DNA from 2 places in the Rhizobium sp. BK591 genome. Region 2 is predicted to be linked to the other one. Evidence: predicted binding sites of a transcription regulator. Region 2 holds the regulator's gene; the other holds the start of a gene.
The links. Region 2 encodes PhoB, which activates phosphate uptake and scavenging genes when phosphate is short. Its sites were predicted from a motif close to TGTCATNNANCTGTCAT; they were not measured.

Region 1 (10,816 bases), 360 kb from region 2:
CTGACGACCGAGCTTCCGATCTGAAACGGCTGGTCCTGGGCCGTTGCCGTCAGTGGCGCCACAGCAGCAAGCGACAGAAACAGACCGATCTTCGACCATAGAGCCGTCATTCACGCTTTCCCCTGTTTTTTCATTGATTCGACAATACGAAAAATAGGGGCGAAAAACAGGAGAGAGTTTGGTTTTTGCCGGGCTCGCGAAATTTTGAGCCATCGTCTCGCCTCGATGCGTCGCCTTCGCAATATGCGGCGCAACTCTGCGGCGATCCGTCACCGCCGCTTCCCACCACCAGCCAAAACATCGATTCACCAAAATCGCTTTTCACGATAGATTTGACGCAAATCACTTCGGCAGCGGTTCAAGGAAATAGCATGGCTTTCGGCTTCGCTCAGGCTTTCAGGACATTCGGCAAACTGACGCTTGCCGGCACAATCGGCGCAAGCCTTGCCGCCGGCGATGTCGGAGCTCAGCAGAAGACACCGAGTCCGGGCAGCGCCAAGGGGCAGTTCGGCGCCGTCAGCCTGCCGACGCAGGGACCGGCGCAGCCGATCGGCTTTTACGCAAAGGGCTGCATGACAGGTGCGGTGGCGCTGCCGGCCGACGGGCCGACCTGGGAAGCGATGCGGCTTTCGCGCAATCGCCGCTGGGGCAATCCGGCGATGATCGCGCTGCTCGAACGTCTTTCTGAGGATGGGGTCAAATATGCCGGCTGGCCGGGCCTTCTCGTGGGCGACATTGCGCAGCCGCGCGGCGGGCCGATGTTCAACGGCCATGCCTCCCATCAGATCGGCCTCGATGCCGATGTCTGGTTTACGCCGATGCCGGCGCGCCGGATGACCGCCGAGGAGCGCGAGGATCTGCCCTTCACCACCATGCTGCAGAAGGAAAAGTTCCTGACCGTCGACCCGAAGGTCTGGACGCAATCGCGGGCGCGTCTGTTGATGCTGGCGGCAAGCTACCCCGAGGTGGAGCGTATCTTCGTCAACCCGGCGATCAAGAAGAAGATGTGCGACACCTGGACGGGCGACCGCACCAATCTCGGCAAGCTCCGGCCGGAATATGGCCATGACTCGCATTTCCACATCCGCATCAAATGCCCGCCCGGTGCTGCCGGATGCACGCCGCAGGCTCCTGTTCCTGCCGGCGACGGCTGCGACAAATCGCTCGCCTGGTGGTTCACGCCGGCGCCCTGGGCGCCGCCGAAACCGCCGAAGCCCGGTGCCAAGCCGCCGAAGCCGCCGCGCGAGATGATGGTCTCCGACCTGCCGAAGGCCTGCGCCGCCGTGCTCGATGGTGCTTCCGTCGCCTCGATGCAGGCCGCCACCTATGGCGGACCGTCCGCTGCAAGCGCGCTCACTGCCGCGCCGGCCGCGGAACCCGCCGCCGGCACGGACGGCGCTTTGCCCGATGTCGGTCCGGTTCCGAACGACAAGCCGGCGATCCAATGAAACAGGCCTGGGGTGCGTTGTCTTTCAAATCGCAAACTCTTGGTATAGAAGCCATCAAATCGATTGAATTGTTCGGGCGGAGGGGTTGATGGCCGGCGGCAAATGCCTTGCATTGATTGCGCATGACCAGAAGAAGGACGACATGGCGGAATTCGCCCGCACCAACCGGGACATTCTCTCCCGCTGGAAGATCGTCGCCACCGGCACGACCGGCGGACGTGTGCTCGATGCCGCCCCCGACCTCGACGTTGTCAGGCTGAAAAGCGGGCCGCTCGGCGGAGACCAGCAGATCGGCGCACTGATTTCGACCGGCGAGGTGGATGCCCTGATCTTCTTCGTCGACCCGTTGACGCCGATGCCGCACGATGTCGACGTAAAGGCGCTGATGCGGCTTGCGATCGTCTATGATATTCCGATGGCGCTCAACCACGCGACCGCTATAAAACTTCTTCCCACACTCGAAGCCTGATCAGCACGGGACCGGCCATGCCAAAACCGAATAACAGCACCGCTCCGCTGCCTTTCCCGATCCTGATCGGCGATATCGGTGGCACCAATGCCCGCTTCTCCATCCTGACCGATGCCTATGCCGAACCGAAGCAGTTTCCGAACGTACGCACGGCTGACTTCGCCACGATCGACGAAGCGATCCAGAAAGGCGTGCTCGACAAGACAGCCGTACAGCCGCGCTCGGCGATCCTCGCCGTCGCCGGCCCGATCAACGACGACGAGATCCCGCTGACCAATTGCGACTGGGTGGTGCGGCCAAAGACGATGATCGAAGGCCTCGGCATGGAGGACGTGCTGGTCGTCAACGATTTCGAGGCGCAGGCGCTGGCGATCGCCGCCCTGTCGGATGAAAACCGCGAACGCATCGGCGACGCCACCGGCGACATGATCGCCTCGCGCGTCGTACTCGGACCTGGCACCGGCCTCGGCGTCGGCGGGCTCGTTCATGCCCAGCACAGCTGGATCCCGGTCCCCGGCGAAGGCGGCCATGTCGATCTCGGACCGCGCAGCAAGCGCGACTATGAGATCTTCCCGCATATCGAGACGATCGAGGGCCGCGTCTCGGCCGAGCAAATCCTCTGCGGCCGCGGCCTCGTCAATCTCTACAATGCCATCTGCATCGTCGATGGCATCCAGCCGACGATGAAGGATCCCGCCGATATCACCTCGCACGCGCTTGCCGGCACCGACAAGGCGGCTATCGAGACCGTCTCGCTGTTTGCCACCTATCTCGGCCGCGTGGCGGGCGACATGGCGATGGTGTTCATGGCGCGCGGTGGCGTCTATCTCTCCGGCGGCATCTCGCAGAAGATCATCCCGGCGCTGAAGAAGCCGGAATTCCGCATTGCCTTCGAGGACAAGGCGCCGCATACCGCGCTGCTTCGCACCATCCCGACTTATGTGGTGACGCATCCGCTGGCAGCACTTGCCGGGCTTTCCTCCTACGCACGGATGCCGGCGAACTTCGGCGTCTCGACGGAAGGCCGCCGCTGGCGGCGCTAGAGCGTCCTTGGCGCGTCCTCTGCGGGGACGCGCGGCGCTCTAGCCAAACCGGTCCCAACTCTTTATAGACCCCGGCAAAAGTGCGCGTCGCCTTCGCGGGGCGCTTGGTCCGAGACAGGAAACCTCATTTTTGGAAGCGGCGGAAAGCAGAGCGCAGAGCGTCAGCAGCGATACCGTAACCGGCATCCTGAAACGCATCATTGCTGAAAACGGCCGCGACCATCTCTGGGGTTATGTCTTTGCGATCGTCTGTCTCATCGTGGTGGCGCTTTCGACCGCGTTTACCGCCTGGATCATGCGGGCGATCATCGACGAGGCCTTCGCCAACCGCCGCGCCGACGTCGTCTGGATCATCTGTCTTTCGATCTTCATCGCCTTCGTGCTGCGCGGTTTTGCGAGCTACGGCCAGGCGGTGGCGCTTTCCAAGGTCGGCAACAATATCGTCGCGCGTTACCAGCGCCGGCTCTATTCGCATCTGATGACGCTTTCGGTCGGCTTCTTTAGCGAGGCGCGCTCTGCCCATATCGCCGCGCAGGTGAGCCAGAACGTCAGCGGCATCCGCGACGTGCTCAACCTGACGATCACCTCGACAGTGCGCGACCTGCTGACCTTCATCTCGCTGCTCGGCGTGATGATCCTGCAGGATCCGCTGCTCAGCCTTGCCGTATTCATCATGGCGCCGCCGCTGCTGTATGCCCTACGCTATGTGTCCAAGCGGCTGCGCTCGGCCACCCGCGAGGCCGTGCATTTGAACAGCCACGTTCTCGGCGCCATGCAGGAGACGATCCAGGGCATCGCCATCGTGAAGGCCTTCACGATGGAGGACGAACTGGAGCGCAAGGTCAACAAACTCATCGAGGGCGCCGAAAGCCGGGCGAACCGGATTGCCCGGCTTTCCGAACGCACGTCTCCGCTGACGGAAAGCTTCGCGGGCTTTGCCGTCGCCAGCGTGCTTGCCTACGCCGCCTACCGTTCGATCTACTTCAATGTGCCGCCCGGCGCCTTCTTCTCCTTCGTCACCGCGCTGCTGCTTGCCTATGACCCGGCCCGCCGGCTTGCGCGCCTGCAGGTGCAGATGGAGCGTGCCGTCGTCAATGCGCGGATGATCTACGAATTGCTCGACATGGAACCGCGCCAGCGCGACCTGCCGGATGCCCAGCCGCTGACGGTGACGCAGGCGAGGATCGAATTCCGCAATGTGTCCTTCGCCTACGGCAATGAGAGCGTGCTCAACGGGGTGAGCTTCATTGCCGAGGGTGGCGCGACCACAGCACTGGTCGGCCCATCGGGCGCCGGCAAATCCACCGTCATCAGCCTCATTCCGCGCTTCTACGATCCGCGCGAGGGAGAAATCCTGATCGACGGCCAGGACATCGCCCACATCACCAAGAAGTCGCTGCGTAAGCAGCTCGCCTATGTCTCGCAGCAGCCCTACCTGTTTGAAGGCACGATCCGCGACAATATCCGCTACGGTCGGCCGGAAGCGACCGATGCCGAGGTGGAAGAGGCGGCGCGGCTTGCCTATGCGCATGATTTCATTTCGGCGCAACCGCAGGGTTACGAGACGCCGGTCGGCGAAAACGGCGTGACGCTATCGGGCGGCCAGCGCCAGCGGCTGTCGATTGCGCGCGCCCTGGTGCGCAATGCGCCGATCCTGCTTCTCGACGAGGCGACCTCCGCCCTCGACACCGAATCCGAGGCGGCCGTGCAGAAGGCGCTCGACGAAGCGATGACCGGACGCACCGTCGTCGTCATCGCCCATCGGCTTTCGACCGTGGTGCGCGCCAACAAGATCGTCGTCATGCAGCAGGGCCGCGTCGTCGAGGAAGGCAATCACGAGACGCTTGCGAAGGTCAGCGACGGTCTTTACGCTCGCCTCAACAATCTGCAGAGGCCTTCGGCCTCCGATTCAAACTGACCTGGTGAGACTGAGATGAACGATGCTGCGATGAAACTGGTGGTGGTTGGCGCGGCAGGGCGCATGGGCCAGACGCTGATCCGGCTCATCCATTCGATCGAGGGCGTGAGGCTGCACGCCGCAGTCGAGCGCGTCGGCTCGCCCTTCGTCGGCAAGGATGCCGGCGAGATCGCCGGTCTCGGCCCGACAGGCGTCATCATCGGCGACGATGCGCTCAATGCCTTTCTCGATGCCGAAGGCGTGCTCGACTTCACCTCGCCTGCCGCAACAGTGGAATTCTCGGGCCTCGCCGCACAGGCGCGCATCGTTCATGTCATCGGCACGACGGGCTGTTCAGCCGACGACAATACCAGGATCGCCGCAGCCGCTCGCCATGCCCGCATCGTCAAATCGGGGAATATGAGCCTCGGGGTCAATCTGCTCAGCGTGCTCGCAGAGCAGGCAGCGCGGGCGCTCGACCCGGCCGACTGGGATATTGAGATCCTGGAAATGCACCACAAGCACAAGGTGGATGCGCCCTCAGGCACCGCCCTTCTCTTCGGTGAGGCGGCGGCCAAGGGGCGCGGCATCGATCTCGCCTCGAAATCGGTCCGGGTGCGCGACGGCCATACCGGTTCCCGCGAGGTAGGCACGATCGGCTTTGCGACGCTGCGCGGCGGCTCCGTCATCGGCGAGCATTCCGTGCTTTTTGCCGGCGAAGGCGAAATCGTCACCTTGTCGCACAGTGCGGCCGACCGGTCGATTTTCGCGCGCGGCGCCATCAAGGCAGCGCTTTGGGCGCGCGACAAGAAGCCGGGTCTCTATTCCATGCTCGACGTGCTCGGGCTTTCTTCCTCATAACGATACTACGGAGGCATATTCATGAGCGGTACCCTCGTCCTCGTTCGCCATGGCCAGAGTGACTGGAACCTGAAGAATCTCTTCACCGGCTGGAAGGATCCCGATCTGACCGAGCTCGGCATCCAGGAAGCCAAAACAGGCGGTGAAGCGCTCGCCGAATACGGGATCAAATTCGACATCGCCTACACCTCGGCGCTGGTGCGCGCGCAGCACACGCTGAAGCTCATCCTCGACAAGGTCGGCCAGCCCGATCTCCAGACGATCCGCGACCAGGCGCTGAACGAGCGCGACTATGGCGATCTCTCCGGCCTCAACAAGGACGATGCCCGCGCCAAATGGGGCGAGGAACAGGTGCATGTCTGGCGCCGTTCCTATGACGTGCCGCCGCCCGGCGGCGAAAGCCTGCGCGACACCGGCGCCCGGGTCTGGCCCTATTACCTCACAGAAATCCTGCCGCGGGTGCTCAGGGGCGAAAAGGTGCTGGTCGCCGCACACGGCAATTCGCTGCGTTCGCTTGTCATGGTGCTCGACAAGCTGAGCAAGGAAGGCGTGCTCGCGCTCAACCTCGCGACCGGCGTTCCGATAGTCTACACGCTGAAGGCGGATTCCACCGTCGCCTCCAAGGAAGTGCTCGGCGACATGTCCGGCGCACACTGAATTCGGTACGGCGTGCCGCCGAAACAGGTCGGCACGCCTTTCCTCAATTTCCGATCTCAGTTCTCAATCGTGAACTGCACCCGGTCGGCCGCAAAGCGGCTGATCGAATATTGCACCGGGACACCCTCAAGATCGGTATTCATCGCCTTGGTGATCAGCAGGATCGCGCCGGGGGTGAGTTCGAGGTCGGCCATGTCGGCGGCACCCGCATGCGCGGCCGTCACTTCGGTGGTCGCGCGGACATAATCCGACAGGCCGAGTTCGGCGAAAGCCTTGGTGATCGATTCCCCCTTCCGATAGGCCGCACCGATACCGGCGAAACGCTCGGCGGGAAACCAGCTCGTTGCCCTTGAAACCGGCCGCTTGTCCGCCTGACGCAAGGTTTCCAGGCGGATCACCTGGTCTCCCGGTTTCAGGTGCAGCCAACGGGCGATCTCGGCACTCGCTTCTTCCCTCGCCTCATCAAGCAGAAGGCCGCGCATCTCACGCGCCTGATCGCCGATACCGGCGCTGAAGCGCGTGCGCTTGGTGATCGGGAAATTCAGACGCTCCTTGCGCTCGATCAGCGTGCCGCGGCCTTGCACCGCACGCACGATTCCTTCCTGCGCCAGTGCCGCAAGCGCGCTGCGCACCGTATGCCGGTTGACGCCGAATTGCAGCGCCAGGACAGTTTCCGGCGGCACCATATCCGTTTCGTCATAAGCTCCGCTGCTGATCGCCTCGCGAATCCGATCGGCGATCTGACGCCAGAGCGCCACGCCGGTCTGTCTTTGCACCTGCTTCAATCCCGCCATTCCGCCCCGCCATTTACACCCACGATGTCACACGCTTGTCACGACATCGATTTAAGGCTAAGTGTATCTTGTATGGTTGTCTATATCAATAGACATTTGAAGGGAAGCGGCGATGATCTCAGCGGACAGAAACGACGCTGCGTCACAGACGGCATCCGGGCGCAAACGCGCCGCCGATCTGCTGGCGCGGGCGGAACGCAGCGAACTTCAGGCGGTCTGGGACGCATTGCCGGAAAAGCCCGTAGCACATCAGGTGCGCGGACCTGAGACCGGGCTGGTGATGGTGCGCGGACGCATCGGCGGCGGCGGCGCTCCCTTCAATCTTGGCGAGGTGACGGTGACGCGGGCCACGGTCCGGCTCGAATCCGGCGCGGTCGGCCATGCCCAGGCGCTCGGCACCGACCGTGAAAAGGCCCGGTTGGCGGCGATCTTCGACGCGCTCTGGCAGGAAGACGCGACCAAGGATTTCGTCGAACAGGCGCTGCTTTTGCCGATCACTGAGCGGATCGCCGATGCCGAACGCCGCAAGGCGGACGAGACGGCGGCCACCCGCGTCGATTTCTTCACCATGGTGCGGGGAGACAACTGATGGGTTTGAAGACAGAAGCTCTCACCGGCGGCTTTGCCGAGCCGGTCTTCCACGCCCAGAGCGTCTTCAAGATGCTGATGGACGGCATGGCCCGCCCCGGCACGATCCAGACCGTTCAGCCCGATGCCGCGCCGCCGACGCCACTCGGCATCGCCGCCGGCGCGATCGCGCTGACGCTTTGCGACCACGACACGCCGGTCTGGCTTTCGCAGGGACTGGCGAAATCCGCCGTGCCGGAATGGCTTGGCTTCCATACCGGCGCGCCGCTGACCACGGAAAAGGCCGAGGCGCGCTTTGCCTTCACCGAGGCCGGCATCACCCTTTCCTCCTTCGGCCTCTTTGCATCCGGCACGCAGGAATATCCCGACCGCTCGACGACCGTCGTCATCGAGCTCGCCGAACTCGAGGGTGGCCGCAGGCTGGCGTTGATGGGTCCGGGCATTCAGAGCATGACGGAGATCGCCCCCGTTGGTCTGCCGGAGACCTTCCTGCGGCTCTGGACCGAGAACCGCGCGCTCTTTCCGCGCGGCATCGACATCGTGCTGACGGCGGGCAAACGTTTCCTCTGCCTGCCCCGCACCACCAAGATCACAGCAACGGAGATCTGAGCTCATGTATGTTGCCGTCAAGGGTGGCGAGGCCGCCATCGCCAATGCCCACCGGCTGCTCGCCGACCGCCGCCGCGGCGACCGTTCGCTGCCGGCGGTCGGCATCGACCAGATCGTGGCGCAGCTGGCGCTCGCCGTCGACCGTGTCATGGCCGAGGCCTCGCTTTTCGACCGCACGCTCGCAGCGCTCGCCGTGCGCCAATCGCGCGGCGATATGATCGAAGCGATCTTCCTGCTGCGCGCCTACCGCACGACGCTGCCGCGTTTCGGCTATTCCAAGCCGCTCGAGACGGCTGATATGATGATCGAGCGCCGCATTTCGGCGACCTACAAGGATCTGCCGGGCGGCCAGCTTCTCGGGCCGACCTTCGACTATACCCACCGCCTGCTCGATCCCTCGCTGCTTTCGGACGAGGCGATCGAAGAGCCCGCGCTGCGCCCAGCCGAGACCGGCCGCGTCATGCGCGTCTCCGAAATCCTCGGTGAGGAGGGGCTGATCGAAGCCGATGGCGACATGCCCGAAGATCACGAAATCGGCGACCTGACCCGCGAGCCGATGGAATTCCCGATGACCCGCGATCTGCGCCTGCAGGCGCTTGCCCGCGGCGACGAGGGCTTCTTGCTGGCGCTCGGTTATTCCACCCAGCGCGGCTATGGCCGCAACCACCCCTTCACCGGCGAAATCCGCATCGGCGATGTCGAGGTGGAATTCGACGTGCCGGAACTCGGTTTCGCCGTCTCGCTTGGCGTAATCCAGGTCACCGAATGCCAGATGGTCAACCAGTTCAAGGGTTCGGCCAAGGCGCCGCCGCAATTCACCCGCGGCTACGGCCTGGTCTTCGGCCAGAGCGAACGCAAGGCGATGGCGATGTCGCTGGTCGACCGGGCGCTGCGCGCCGAAGAGCTCGGCGAGGATATCACCGCGCCGGCCCAAGACGAGGAATTCGTCATTTCGCATTCCGACAACGTCCAGGCGACGGGCTTCGTCGAGCATCTGAAGCTTCCGCATTATGTGGACTTCCAGGCTGAACTCGATCTCGTCCGCCGCATGCGCCGCGAATTCGAAGCCGCCCGCAACGGCGGCGAAGACATGAAGGAAGCCGCCGAATGAGCGATCTGGCCAGCTACAACTTCGCCTATCTCGACGAACAGACCAAGCGGATGATCCGCCGCGCCATCCTGAAGGCGATCGCCATTCCCGGCTATCAGGTGCCCTTCGCCTCGCGCGAAATGCCGATGCCCTATGGCTGGGGCACCGGCGGCGTGCAGGTGACGGCCTCGATCATCGGACCGGATGACGTGCTGAAGGTCATCGACCAGGGTGCCGACGACACGACCAACGCCGTGTCCATCCGCGCCTTCTTCCAGAAGGTCGCCAATGTCGCGGTGACGACCCATACCAAGGATGCGACGATCATCCAGACGCGCCACCGCATTCCGGAAGAAAAGCTCGCTGCCGGGCAGGTGCTGGTCTACCAGGTGCCGATCCCCGAGCCGCTGCGTTTCCTCGAACCGCGCGAGACCGAAACCCGCAAGATGCACGCGCTCGAAGAATACGGGCTCATGCATGTGAAACTCTATGAGGACATCGCCCATAATGGCCGGATCTCGCGCACTTACGCCTATCCGGTGAAGGTCCACGGCCGCTATGTCATGGATCCCTCGCCGACGCCGAAATTCGACAATCCGAAGATGCACATGTCGGATGCGCTGCAGCTCTTCGGCGCCGGGCGCGAGAAGCGCATCTATGCGGTTCCGCCCTATACCGACGTCGTCAGCCTGGATTTCGAGGATTATCCCTTCGATATCCAGCGCTTCGACAAGCCCTGCGCCCTTTGCGGCGCCGAGGATGTCTATCTCGACGAAGTGGTTCTCGACGACAAGGGCGGGCGCATGTTCGTCTGCTCCGACACCGATCATTGCGAAGACCGCCGGGCGCAGGGACATGCCGGCGAGATGCTGGCCCGGGAGGCTGCAGAATGAGCGATATTCCGCTTCTCAAAGTCCATGACGTTTCGAAATTCTACGGCAACCGCATCGGCTGCCGCGACGTCTCCTTCGAGCTCTGGCCCGGCGAAGTGCTCGCCATCGTCGGCGAGTCCGGCTCCGGCAAGACGACGCTGCTCAACTGCCTCTCCACCCGGCTGCTGCCGAGCACCGGCAGCGTCGAGTATCACATGCGCGACGGCAGCTACCGTGATCTCTACCGGATGAACGAGGCCGAGCGGCGCTTCCTGATGCGGACCGACTGGGGCTTCGTGCACCAGAATCCGGCCGACGGCCTGCGCATGACGGTCTCGGCCGGCGCCAATGTCGGCGAGCGGCTGATGGCGATCGGCGACCGCCACTATGGCAAGATCCGCGCCTCGGCGATCGACTGGCTCGAGCGCGTCGAGATCGACGCCGATCGCATCGACGACCAGCCACGCGCTTTTTCCGGCGGCATGCGC
Region 2 (10,816 bases):
GCGGCTTTCGGCCGGCATCGAGGATACCGACGATCTGATCGAGGATTTCGCGCGGGCGCTTGCCAAGGTTTCGGCCTGATCGACGACAATGGCAGCCGGACCTCACTCGGGGTTCGGCTCGCCGGATCTCACTGGGGTTCGGCTCGCCGGATCTCACTGGAGTTCGGCCGGGGGAACAACTACGGCCGTGCCGGCGTTCCGAACTGGAATTAACACTGACAATTAGGCTTAACGATCGAAAAACCCTTCGATCATGACTGTTTCAGTGACGATCAACGTTCCGTTTCTTGACGGACAGGGCCTCTTATAAGATACGGGTAACATATCTTGACTAAGGTGCAAGGCATGTATCGCGCCCTCACAAGAGATATCGAAGTTGTGGTCGAACCATTCTATCTGGAGGAGCAATCCGATCCGGATGACGACCGCTATGTTTGGGGTTACCGGATTGTCATCAGCAACAATTCCGGCGTAGCCGTTCGCCTGGTCAACCGTTACTGGAATATCACCGACCAGAACGGACTGGTGGACGAAGTGACGGGCCCGGGCGTCGTCGGCGAACAGCCACGGCTCAGCCCCGGCGACACCTACGAATATTCCTCCGGCTGCCCGCTCGACACCCCCTCCGGGCTGATGTTCGGCCATTACCAGATGGAAACGGACGAAGGCGAGATGTTCGATGTCGAAATCCCCGCCTTCTCGCTGGATTCGCCTGGGCTGCTGCGCGTGCTCAATTGAGAGCGTAGGTTCGCGGTCGTTTCGTCAGTGCAAGCACTGCGCGTGGATCCGGCCGGCTGCAGCCTTCCAGTCAGTACCAACATGGACGCCGTACCCTCGGTCGTAGATCCTCGGCCTTGCCCAGTCATCAATCTACTAAAGGTCAAAAGGATCCAATGCCTGGGTGCCTGGCTTTGCTTCGAACGGATCTTTTGATTGTGGCGGCGCCGGATGTTTTGCGACGGCATCGTTTACCGCCTTTTGGCAGGCGAGCAACTCATCCGCTGCCCTGGCGGAATCTTTCAAACCGAGGGCAACAATCTGCTTTCCTCTAAGGCTGGCGCGGAAACTCAGTTTACCAGCGAACTCTTCAATCAAGTCGGGATCATTGAAATCAATCCATAATGATTTGAAGCCGGGGAGATCCAGACCTCTCGCATCAGCCGTCCGTTTAGACTGGTCGAACGAGAATTCGATGGGATAATGCTTACCTTTCTCCAAGGATTTCCAGTTTGGATTTCCGAGCAGAATGTAAAGAGGGTTGTCCTTTTTGCGGAAATTGAAGCCAAGACGAAAAATGGTGTAGTCATCAAAGGAAGTCAGAACAAAACAGCCATTGTCTAAAGTCGGGTCGACAGCCACGCTCCAGCCCCCGACCTCTTTCCATGGGACTGTCTCGTCATCAGCCAAGCTCATTCGGGGCATCGCAGCTATGAGTGCGAGTACAAAAAACAAAAGTCGCATCAACGCCCCATCCCGCTTTCTTAGGCCACAACCAAGAAACAGAATAGGTGCACAGTGACTACGCAAAGTCGAGTCACCGTGCTGCATCATCGCTAATCTTTTATTGTTCGCTGTGCGTGTCCTTAACCGTGCCTACTCCGCTGGCTGAAGCTCGGCCGGCTCGAAGCGGTAGGTGGTCGAGCAGAATTCGCAGGTCACGGCGATCTCGCCGTTTTCCTGGCTGGCTTCGATCTCCTCGGCCGAAAAGCCCTTCAGCACGCCCTTGATCTTCTCCCGCGAGCAGCTGCAGCGGTCGAAGACGGCGCGCGGTTCGTAGACGCGGACGCCGCGCTCATGGAACAGGCGGAACAGCAGCCGTTCGGTCCCGACCAGCGGATCCGTCAGTTCATCCGCATCGATGGTCTCGACCAGCGAACGGGCTTCGACCCAGGCATCGTCCTCGCCATGCGGGCGGTTGCCGGTGTCGCCGTCGCCGCCGTGGAGATCCGGCTGGCGCATGCGCTCCGGCGCCTCCGGCAGGAACTGGGCGACAAGGCCGCCTGCCCGCCAGCGATGGCGCGGCTTGCCCGCCTCGTCACGATCGAAGAGTTCGGCCGCGGCCAGGCGCACGCGCGTCGGGATCTGCTCCGACTGGCGGAAATAGACGCCGGCGATCTCCTCCAGCGAAGTGCCGTCGAGCGCGACGATGCCCTGATAGGGCTGGCCGAACTTGCCCTGGTCGATGGTGAAGGCGAGCACGCCCTTGCCGAGCAATTGCTCCGGCTCGGTTTCACCTGCTTCAATCGCCTTGTTGAGCAGCGCCTGATCGAAACGGGCATAGGCGCGGACATTTTCCGGCGTCGAGAAATCGGCGACGAGAAGATCGACCGGGCCATCGCCCTTGGTCTGCACCGTGAACTTGCCGTCGAATTTCAGCGAGGTGCCGAGCAGCACCGTCAGCACGACGACTTCGGCAAGCAGCCGGGCGACGGGAGCGGGGTAATGATGGCGCTCGAGGATCGCATCGAGCATCGGGCCGAGCTGGACGGCGCGACCGCGCACATCCAGACCCTCCACCTGAAAAGGGACGACATGATCATCGCCGGCGAAATCAAACTGGCCGAGGGCGGCTGCAGCTTCTGCCATGGCTTTCACTCCTAGTTTTCAAGCGACAGCCCAGCGTGGCCTTCGCTCGCGCGGTCGCGAGTGTGTGACTCGCGACACCAGATTATGGTTCAGATCGCGCCCAGGCACCAAGCAAGAATCGACTTCTGCGCATGAAGGCGGTTTTCCGCCTCATCGAAGACTACGGATTGCGGACCGTCGATCACTTCGTCCGTCACTTCCTCACCACGATGAGCAGGCAGGCAATGCATGAACAATGCATCATTGCCGGCCTTCGCCATCAAAGCCGCGTTGACCTGATAAGGCTGGAAGACATTGTGACCCCGGGCCCGATGTTCCTGATTCATGGAGACCCAGGTATCGGTCACCACGCAATCGACGCCGGCGACCGCACGGTCGGCATCATGGCAGAGCATGATTTCGGCGCCCTCATTGCGGGCCCAGTTCAGATAGTGATCCTTGGGCTCCGAGCCAAGGGGCACGGCCATGTTCATGCGATAGCCGAAGCGCGCCGCCCCTTCGACCAGCGAATGCAGCACATTGTTGCCGTCGCCGGTCCAGGCGATGGTCTTGCCCTTGATCGGGCCGCGATGCTCTTCGAAGGTCATGATATCGGCCATGATCTGGCAGGGATGGGTGTCATCCGTCAGCGCATTGATCACGGGCACGGTCGCATGCTCGGCAAGCTCCAGCAACCTGGAATGCTCGGTGGTGCGGATCATGATCGCATCGACATAACGCGACAGCACCTTGGCGGTGTCGCCGATCGTCTCGGCGCGGCCGAGCTGCATCTCGGTGCCGGACAGGAACAGCGTTTCGCCGCCGAGCTGGCGCATGCCGACATCGAAGGAAACGCGGGTGCGCGTCGACGGCTTCTCGAAGATCATCGCCAGCATCTTGCCGGCGAGCGGCTTATCGCCCGTGCCGGCCTTGAAGGCCTGCTTGCGGGCGAGCGCATCGTTCATGATGGTTCTGAGATCGGCTGACGTGACCGCCGAAAGATCGAGGAAATGTTTAGGAGCCATAGTCTTGTTACCTGTGCTGCGCCCGCAGGCGGCAATCCCTTCAAGCCGTCTTCTTGACCTTGGAGGCGCGAATGCTCTCGGCAGCGCGCTCGATGCGGGCAAGGCCCTCGCGGGCTTCCTCGGCGGTGACCACGAGGGGCGGAAGAAGGCGGATGACATTGTCGCCGGCGGGCACGCCGAGCAGATGGGCGGCGCGGATCGCCTGCAGCAGTTCGGCTGAGGGAATGGCGGCCTTGACGCCGAGCAACAGCCCCTCGCCTCGGATATCCTCGATCACATCGGGATAACGGTCCTTCAGCGAGGCCAGGCCTTGGCGGAAGACAAGCGCGACGTCGCGCACCTGCTGGAGGAAGCCATCGGCGAGAATGATGTCGAGCACGGCGCTGCCGACGGCCATGGCGAGCGGATTGCCGCCATAGGTCGAGCCGTGCGTGCCGGCCTTCATGCCGGAGGCAGCCTCTGCCGTGGCAAGGCAGGCGCCGAGGGGGAAACCGCCGCCGATGCCCTTGGCGACCGCCATGATGTCGGGGGTGACGCCCGACCATTCATGGGCGAAGAGCCTGCCGGTGCGCCCGACCCCGGTCTGGACCTCGTCGAGGATCAGCAGCAGGCCATTTTCGTCGCAGATCTGGCGAAGCGCCTTCATGAATTCGGGGGTGGCCGGACGCACGCCGCCCTCGCCCTGCACCGGCTCGATGAGAATTCCGGCCGTGGCATCGGTGATCGCGGCGCGCACCGCTTCGATGTCGCCGAAAGCCACCTGATCGAAACCGGGCGCCTTGGGGCCGAAGCCCTCAAGATATTTCTCCTGGCCGCCGGCGGCGATCGTCGCCAGCGTCCGGCCGTGAAAGGCGCCCTCGAAGGTGATGATACGGAAGCGCTCGGGATGACCCTTGGAATACTGATAACGGCGCGCCGTCTTGATCGCGCATTCGAGCGCCTCGGCGCCCGAATTGGTGAAGAACACCTTGTCGGCAAAGGTGGCGTCGGTCAGCCGTTTGGCCAGGCGCTCCTGGCCGGGGATCTCATAGATGTTGGAGAGATGCCAGACCTTGTCGGCCTGCTCCTTCAGCGCGCCGACCACATGCGGATTGCTGTGGCCGACCGAAGTGACGGCGACGCCGGCGCCGAAATCGAGATATCGCTCGCCGCTTTCGGTGATCAGCCACACGCCCTCGCCTCGCTCGAACCGCAACGGGGCACGAGAATAGGTGTCATAAAGCGGCGCGGCTTCAGCCATAGCGCGATCTCCCATCGATGTTATCAAGCTCCGGACTCCGGCTAAGAAAACCAGGCCCGAAAAATCAAAAATGCCGCCTTGCGGCGGCGACTGGCACTATTTCCTTTTCGCGCTGCAATGTCAACAAAACTGCGCCCTTAGCGCATGCAGCAAGCTTGTACAGCAGCATTATCCGTCCTCAACAGGCATTATTGCAGAAATGCCACGCCGGGGCAGCAAGTTGGGGAAAACTTGAAATTCGATTCATCCGGATTCATGCGACTCTTGTCACGGAGTCAGCCTCACACTAGGTTAAAGTTCAATTACTAGACTGCATGCGGCGGAACTAGTCACCAAAATTGATCAAGCGTTTCTTGTTTCGGAGCCTTCCGGGACAACGGTGAGGGATTCTGCCATCACCAACGCAAAAGGTGGAGACAGGGCATGAACTGGACAGACGAGCGGGTCGAGAAACTCAAGAAGCTCTGGGCCGAAGGACTGAGCGCCAGCCAGATCGCGGCACAACTTGGTGGCGTCAGCAGAAACGCGGTCATCGGCAAGGTGCATCGGCTGAGCCTCCCCGGCCGTGCCAAGGCCGGCGGTACCGCCAATGCCGCCCGAACGCCGAAACGCAATACTTCTGCGCCGCGCGCGCCGAACTACGCCTCACGGGTCGCCACTCGCACCGTTACCCGCCAGCAGGGCGCGACGATGCTGAAGGAAGAGATCGAGATCGAAACGATCGAGGAAATGGAATACGTGCCGAGAGGCAACGTGGTCGTTCCGATTTCCCGACGCCTCGGCCTGACGGAACTGACCGAACGCACCTGCAAGTGGCCGGTCGGCGATCCGCTGAAGGACGACTTCCACTTCTGCGGCTGCGAATCCCCCGACAATTCGCCCTATTGCAGCTATCACCAGAAGCTTGCCTACCAGCCGGTCAACGAACGCCGCCGGGCAGCAGCGCGGGCCAGCTGAGCGGGTAACATCGCCGCACATGAGAAACGGGCCGACTGGCCCGTTTTTTTGTAGTTATTGGTTCGCGCGGATGGCTGCCCCTCATCCACCTGCCGGCACCTTCTCCCCGCTTGCAGGGCAAAGGGGATATGCCCGACCTCTCCGTTCCCCGCTGACCTCTCGCAGGGCACGTGCCCTCGCCCCGTTTTACGGGGAGAGGGTTAGGGTGAGGGGCAGACGCTAGCTCGAGCGACGTTGTCAGCAATCAGAATGGAGGCCCTCAGGCTTCCATCGAATAACCGGCGCCGCGGACGGTGCGGATGACGTCCTGCATGTTGGAGAAATTCAGCGCCTTGCGCAGGCGGCCGACATGGACGTCGACGGTGCGTTCGTCGACATAGATATCGTGGCCCCAGACACCGTCGAGAAGCTGCGAGCGGGAGAAGACGCGGCCCGGCGACGACATCAGGAATTCCAGCAGGCGGAATTCGGTGGGGCCGAGGCGGACTTCGCGGGTCTTGCGATGGACCCGGTGGGTTTCGCGGTCGAGTTCGATATCGCCGCATTTCAGCACCGTCGACAGCACCTCGGGACGGGCGCGGCGCAGCATCGCCTTGACGCGGGCAACGAGCTCGGGGGTCGAGAAGGGCTTGACGACATAATCGTCGGCCCCCGTCGAAAGCCCGCGGACGCGCTCGCTCTCTTCGCCGCGCGCCGTCAGCATGATGATCGGCAGGCGCTCGGTTTCCGGCCGCATGCGCAGGCGCCGGCAGAGTTCGATGCCGGAGACGCCAGGCAGCATCCAATCGAGGATGAGCAGATCGGGCGTGCGCTCCTGAAGCCGCATTTCGGCTTCGTCGCCACGAAGGATAGTATCGACCTCGAAGCCTTCCGCTTCGAGATTGTAGCGAAGAAGCACGCTCAGGGCTTCCTCGTCTTCAACAACTGCAACTCTCGGGATCATGCGTGTCGGTCTCCTCGCGCATGATCCTTGAACCGGGGATGGTTCAAGCAATGCACCCTGCGCAAATTCAGAATTGGCTGCGACCTCTTTGCGCGCCCCGGATGGGCGCGCACGCAAGCTTCTAGCCCGGCCGTCCGGCCCGGGCGGTTATTCGGTTACCGCGCCGACGGTGTTGGCGCTGTCGTCTTTCGGACGATCGCCTTCCGGCTGCGCACCTGTCGCCATGTAAAAGATCGTCTCGGCGATGTTGGTGGCGTGGTCGCCGATGCGCTCGATGTTCTTGGCGCAGAAGAGAAGATGCGTGCAGCTGGTGATGTTGCGCGGATCTTCCATCATGTAGGTCAGGAGCTCGCGAAACAGCGAGGTGTACATCGCGTCGATCTCGTTGTCGCGTTCGCGGATCGCGTTCGCCTTGTCGGCGGAGCGATTGGTGTAGACGTCGAGCACTTCCTTGAGCTGGACGAGCGCCAGCTCGGAGAGATGCTCGAGGCCGCGGGCGAGCTTGCGGGGAACGCCGGTGCTTTGGACGGCGATGACGCGTTTGGCGGTGTTCTTGCCGAGGTCGCCGACGCGTTCGAGATCGGCGGCGATGCGGATCGAACCCATGATTTCGCGCAGGTCCGCGGCCATCGGCTGACGGCGGGCGATGGTGACGATCGCCTTGTCGCCGATTTCGCGTTCGGCGTGATCGAGGATCACATCGTCGGAGATGACCTTCTGCGCCAGCGCGGTATCGCCGTTGACCAGCGCCCGCACGGCTTCGGCGACCATCTGCTCGGCCAGGCCGCCCATTTCGGAAATCCGCCTGGACAGGAACTTCAGATCATCATCATAGGCAGAATAAATATGTGTCGATGCCATGGGGCTTTATCCTCGAATAACGGAAAGGCTTGGTGACGCCAGGATCAGCCGAAGCGACCCATGATGTAGTCCTGGGTGCGCGGATCGTCGGGATTGGTGAACATCTTGTCGGTGTCGTTCTCCTCGACGAGATTGCCGAGGTGGAACATGGCGGTGCGCTGCGAGACGCGCGCGGCCTGCTGCATGGAGTGGGTGACGATGACGATCGTGTAGTTCTCGCGCAGCTCGTGGATCAGTTCCTCGACCTTGGCGGTGGCGATCGGGTCGAGCGCCGAGCAGGGCTCGTCCATCAGGATGACCTCAGGGCTGACGGCGACGGCACGGGCAATGCAGAGGCGCTGCTGCTGACCGCCGGACAGGCCGGTGCCGGATTCATGCACGCGGTCCTTGACCTCGTTCCAGAGGCCGGCGCGCTGCAGGCTGGTCTCGACGATCTGGTCGAGATCGGCCTTCGACTTGGCCAGGCCGTGGATGCGCGGGCCGTAGGAGACGTTTTCGTAGATCGTCTTCGGGAATGGGTTCGGCTTCTGGAAGACCATGCCGACGCGGGCGCGAAGTTCGACGACGTCGATATCCGGATCATAGATATCGTCGGTGTCGAGCGTGATCTTGCCGGTGACGCGGCAGCCGTCGATCGTGTCGTTCATGCGGTTGAGGCTCCGCAGGAAGGTCGACTTGCCGCAGCCGGACGGGCCGATCAGGGCGGTTACGGTGTTTTCGCGGATGTTCAGGTTCACATCGAAAAGCGCGCGCTTTTCGCCGTAGTAAACCGAGACATCCTTTCCGATCATCTTATACGGGACGTTGCTCATCTTGTGATCCAGCGCCTTTTCAACTGCAGCTTCCGTCAACATGTTCATGATGTTTAACTCCGTTTACCAGCGGCGCTCGAAGCGACGACGCAAGAGGATGGCGCCCATGTTCATGACGATCAGGAACAGGAGCAGAACGATGATGGCACCCGAAGTACGCTCGACGAAGGCACGTTCGGCCTCGTTGGCCCACATATAGACCTGTACGGGCAGAGCCGTCGAGGGATCGAGCGGCGTCGTCGGCGCGTTGGCGACGAAGGCGACCATGCCGATCAGGAGCAGCGGCGCGGTTTCGCCGAGCGCATGCGCCAGGCCGATGATCGTGCCGGTGAGGATGCCGGGCATGGCGAGCGGCAGAACGTGGTGGAACACCATCTGCATCTTGGAAGCGCCGAGGCCGAGGGCTGCGGCGCGGATCGACGGCGGCACGGCGCGAAGAGCGGCACGCGTGGCGATGATGATCGTCGGCAGGGTCATCAGCGTCAGCACCAGGCCGCCGACCAGCGACGCCGAGCGCGGCAGGCCGATGAAGTTGATGAAGACGGACAGACCGAGCAGACCGTAGACGATCGAGGGAACCGCGGCGAGGTTGTTGATGTTGACCTCGATCAGGTCCGTCAGCTTGTTCTTCGGCGCAAACTCCTCGAGATAGATCGAGGCGGCGACGCCGATCGGCAGCGACAGCACCAGCACGATCAGCATCAGGTAGAGCGAGCCGATGAGGGCGACGCCAAGGCCTGCGGCCTCCGGACGGCTGGAGTTGCCGTTGACGAAGAGGCCGGTGTTGAACTGCTTGTGAAGAGCGCCGCTCGCCTTCAGCTCGTTCATCCAGCCAACCTGCTTGTCGTTGACCTTGCGGTTCTTCTCATCGACCGAAAGATCGATCTGGCCCTTGTTGGCGCTGTCGACATTGGCGTCGGCAAGCACCGTGACATTGACCGTCTTGCCGATGATCGACGGGTCTGACATGACCATGTCGCGCAGCTGGATCGGGGCGCTCTTCGACAGCATGGCCGAGGCATCGCGCACATCAGGGCGGCTTGCGGCATTGATGTTCAGTTGCTTGACGATCGCGTCGCGCAGGAGAACCGGATAGTTGGCGGCGATCAGCACCGAAGGGTCGGTCGCACGCTTGTTGTTCGGGTCGATCGTCTTCTCCGAGAATTCGATCGGCAGGGTGATCGCCGTCTGCTGGAAGGCGGTGTAGCCCTTGCCGATCACCGTCCACAGCAGGATGAAGAGGAAGACGAGACCGAAGGTGATGGCGGCGATGCCATAGGCCTGGAACCGGCGCTCGGCGGCATAGCGGCGCTTGATGCCGATATCGCGGCGCGGTGGCGCCTTGGAAACGGTGACGCCGGCGGGAGAAACAATATCCGTCATTCGTACTGCTCCCGGTATTTGCGCACGATGTAGAGCGCATAGATGTTGAGGCAAAGCGTGATGCAGAACAGCGTGATGCCAAGGGCAAAGGCAACCAGGGTCTGCGGCGAAGTGAACTCGAGGTCGCCGGTCAGCTGGTTGACGATCTTGACGGTCACCGTCGTCATCGGCTCGAAGGGGTTGATCTGGATGCGGGCGGCAACACCGGCGGCCAGCACGACGATCATGGTTTCGCCGATGGCGCGCGAGGCGGTCATCAGCAATGCGCCGACGATGCCGGGAAGGGCTGCCGGCAAGACGACTTTCTTGATGGTTTCGGAGCGGGTGGCGCCAAGACCGAGCGAACCGTCACGCAGGGCCCGCGGCACGGCGGTGATGATGTCGTCTGACAGCGAGGAGACGTAGGGGATCAGCATGATGCCCATGACGATGCCGGCCGTCAGAACGCTCTGCGCCTGGATGAAATTCGAATAGCTGCCGGACAAAAGACCGCTGATCTGGGCGGAGAAATCGCGCAGGAACGGGCCGACGGTGACGAGCGCGAAGAAGCCGTAGACGATCGTCGGAATGCCGGCGAGCACTTCGAGAAGCGGCTTGGCGACCCCGCGCACCTTCGGCGAGGCGTATTCGGCCATGTAGATGGCGGCAAAGAGGCCGACCGGCACGGCGACCAGCATGGCGACCAGGCCGATGTAAACCGTGCCGAGCAGCAGCGGGATCAGGCCGAACTGACCGAAGGAGGAGCTGCCGGCGCCGGCAAAGCGCGGATCCCAGACGGTGCCGAAGAAAAAGTCGGCGGCGGGAACCACGGCAAAGAAGCGGGCGGCTTCCGACAGCATCGAAAGCACGATGCCAATCGTCGTCAGGATGGCGATCGAGGAGGCGAGCAGCAGGCCCCAGAGCATGACGCGCTCGACCCGGTTGCGGGCGCGGAAGCGCGGGGCGATGGAACGCAGCGCATAGAAGGCGCCTGATACAGCCAGAATGAAGACGATCGCGGTCATGGCGAGGCGGCTCGTCATGCTCTTGG

Region 1: a site for PhoB is predicted at 7,195-7,211, ahead of phnF (phosphonate metabolism transcriptional regulator PhnF). Genes of this name have one in related genera too.

The regions. Positions count from the first base shown of each region.
Region 1 covers NZ_JACIAZ010000004.1:113,645-124,460, reverse strand. Annotated here, with positions in the region: gene FHX10_RS18700 (extracellular solute-binding protein) at 1-110, opposite strand, end outside; gene mepA (penicillin-insensitive murein endopeptidase) at 372-1,448, shown strand; gene FHX10_RS18690 (methylglyoxal synthase) at 1,537-1,917, shown strand; gene FHX10_RS18685 (glucokinase) at 1,935-2,960, shown strand; gene FHX10_RS18680 (ABC transporter ATP-binding protein) at 3,091-4,878, shown strand; gene dapB (4-hydroxy-tetrahydrodipicolinate reductase) at 4,894-5,718, shown strand; gene FHX10_RS18670 (2,3-bisphosphoglycerate-dependent phosphoglycerate mutase) at 5,740-6,375, shown strand; gene phnF (phosphonate metabolism transcriptional regulator PhnF) at 6,432-7,169, opposite strand; gene phnG (phosphonate C-P lyase system protein PhnG) at 7,282-7,758, shown strand; gene phnH (phosphonate C-P lyase system protein PhnH) at 7,758-8,366, shown strand; gene FHX10_RS18650 (carbon-phosphorus lyase complex subunit PhnI) at 8,371-9,477, shown strand; gene FHX10_RS18645 (alpha-D-ribose 1-methylphosphonate 5-phosphate C-P-lyase PhnJ) at 9,474-10,349, shown strand; gene phnK (phosphonate C-P lyase system protein PhnK) at 10,346-10,816, shown strand, end outside.
Region 2 covers NZ_JACIAZ010000004.1:468,800-479,615, reverse strand. Annotated here, with positions in the region: gene FHX10_RS20520 (O-succinylhomoserine sulfhydrylase) at 1-79, shown strand, start outside; gene apaG (Co2+/Mg2+ efflux protein ApaG) at 346-738, shown strand; gene FHX10_RS20510 (hypothetical protein) at 874-1,413, opposite strand; gene FHX10_RS20505 (Hsp33 family molecular chaperone) at 1,594-2,586, opposite strand; gene argF (ornithine carbamoyltransferase) at 2,676-3,590, opposite strand; gene FHX10_RS20495 (aspartate aminotransferase family protein) at 3,631-4,830, opposite strand; gene FHX10_RS20490 (GcrA family cell cycle regulator) at 5,254-5,787, shown strand; gene phoB (phosphate regulon transcriptional regulator PhoB) at 6,047-6,730, opposite strand; gene phoU (phosphate signaling complex protein PhoU) at 6,878-7,591, opposite strand; gene pstB (phosphate ABC transporter ATP-binding protein PstB) at 7,636-8,451, opposite strand; gene pstA (phosphate ABC transporter permease PstA) at 8,467-9,786, opposite strand; gene pstC (phosphate ABC transporter permease subunit PstC) at 9,783-10,816, opposite strand, start outside.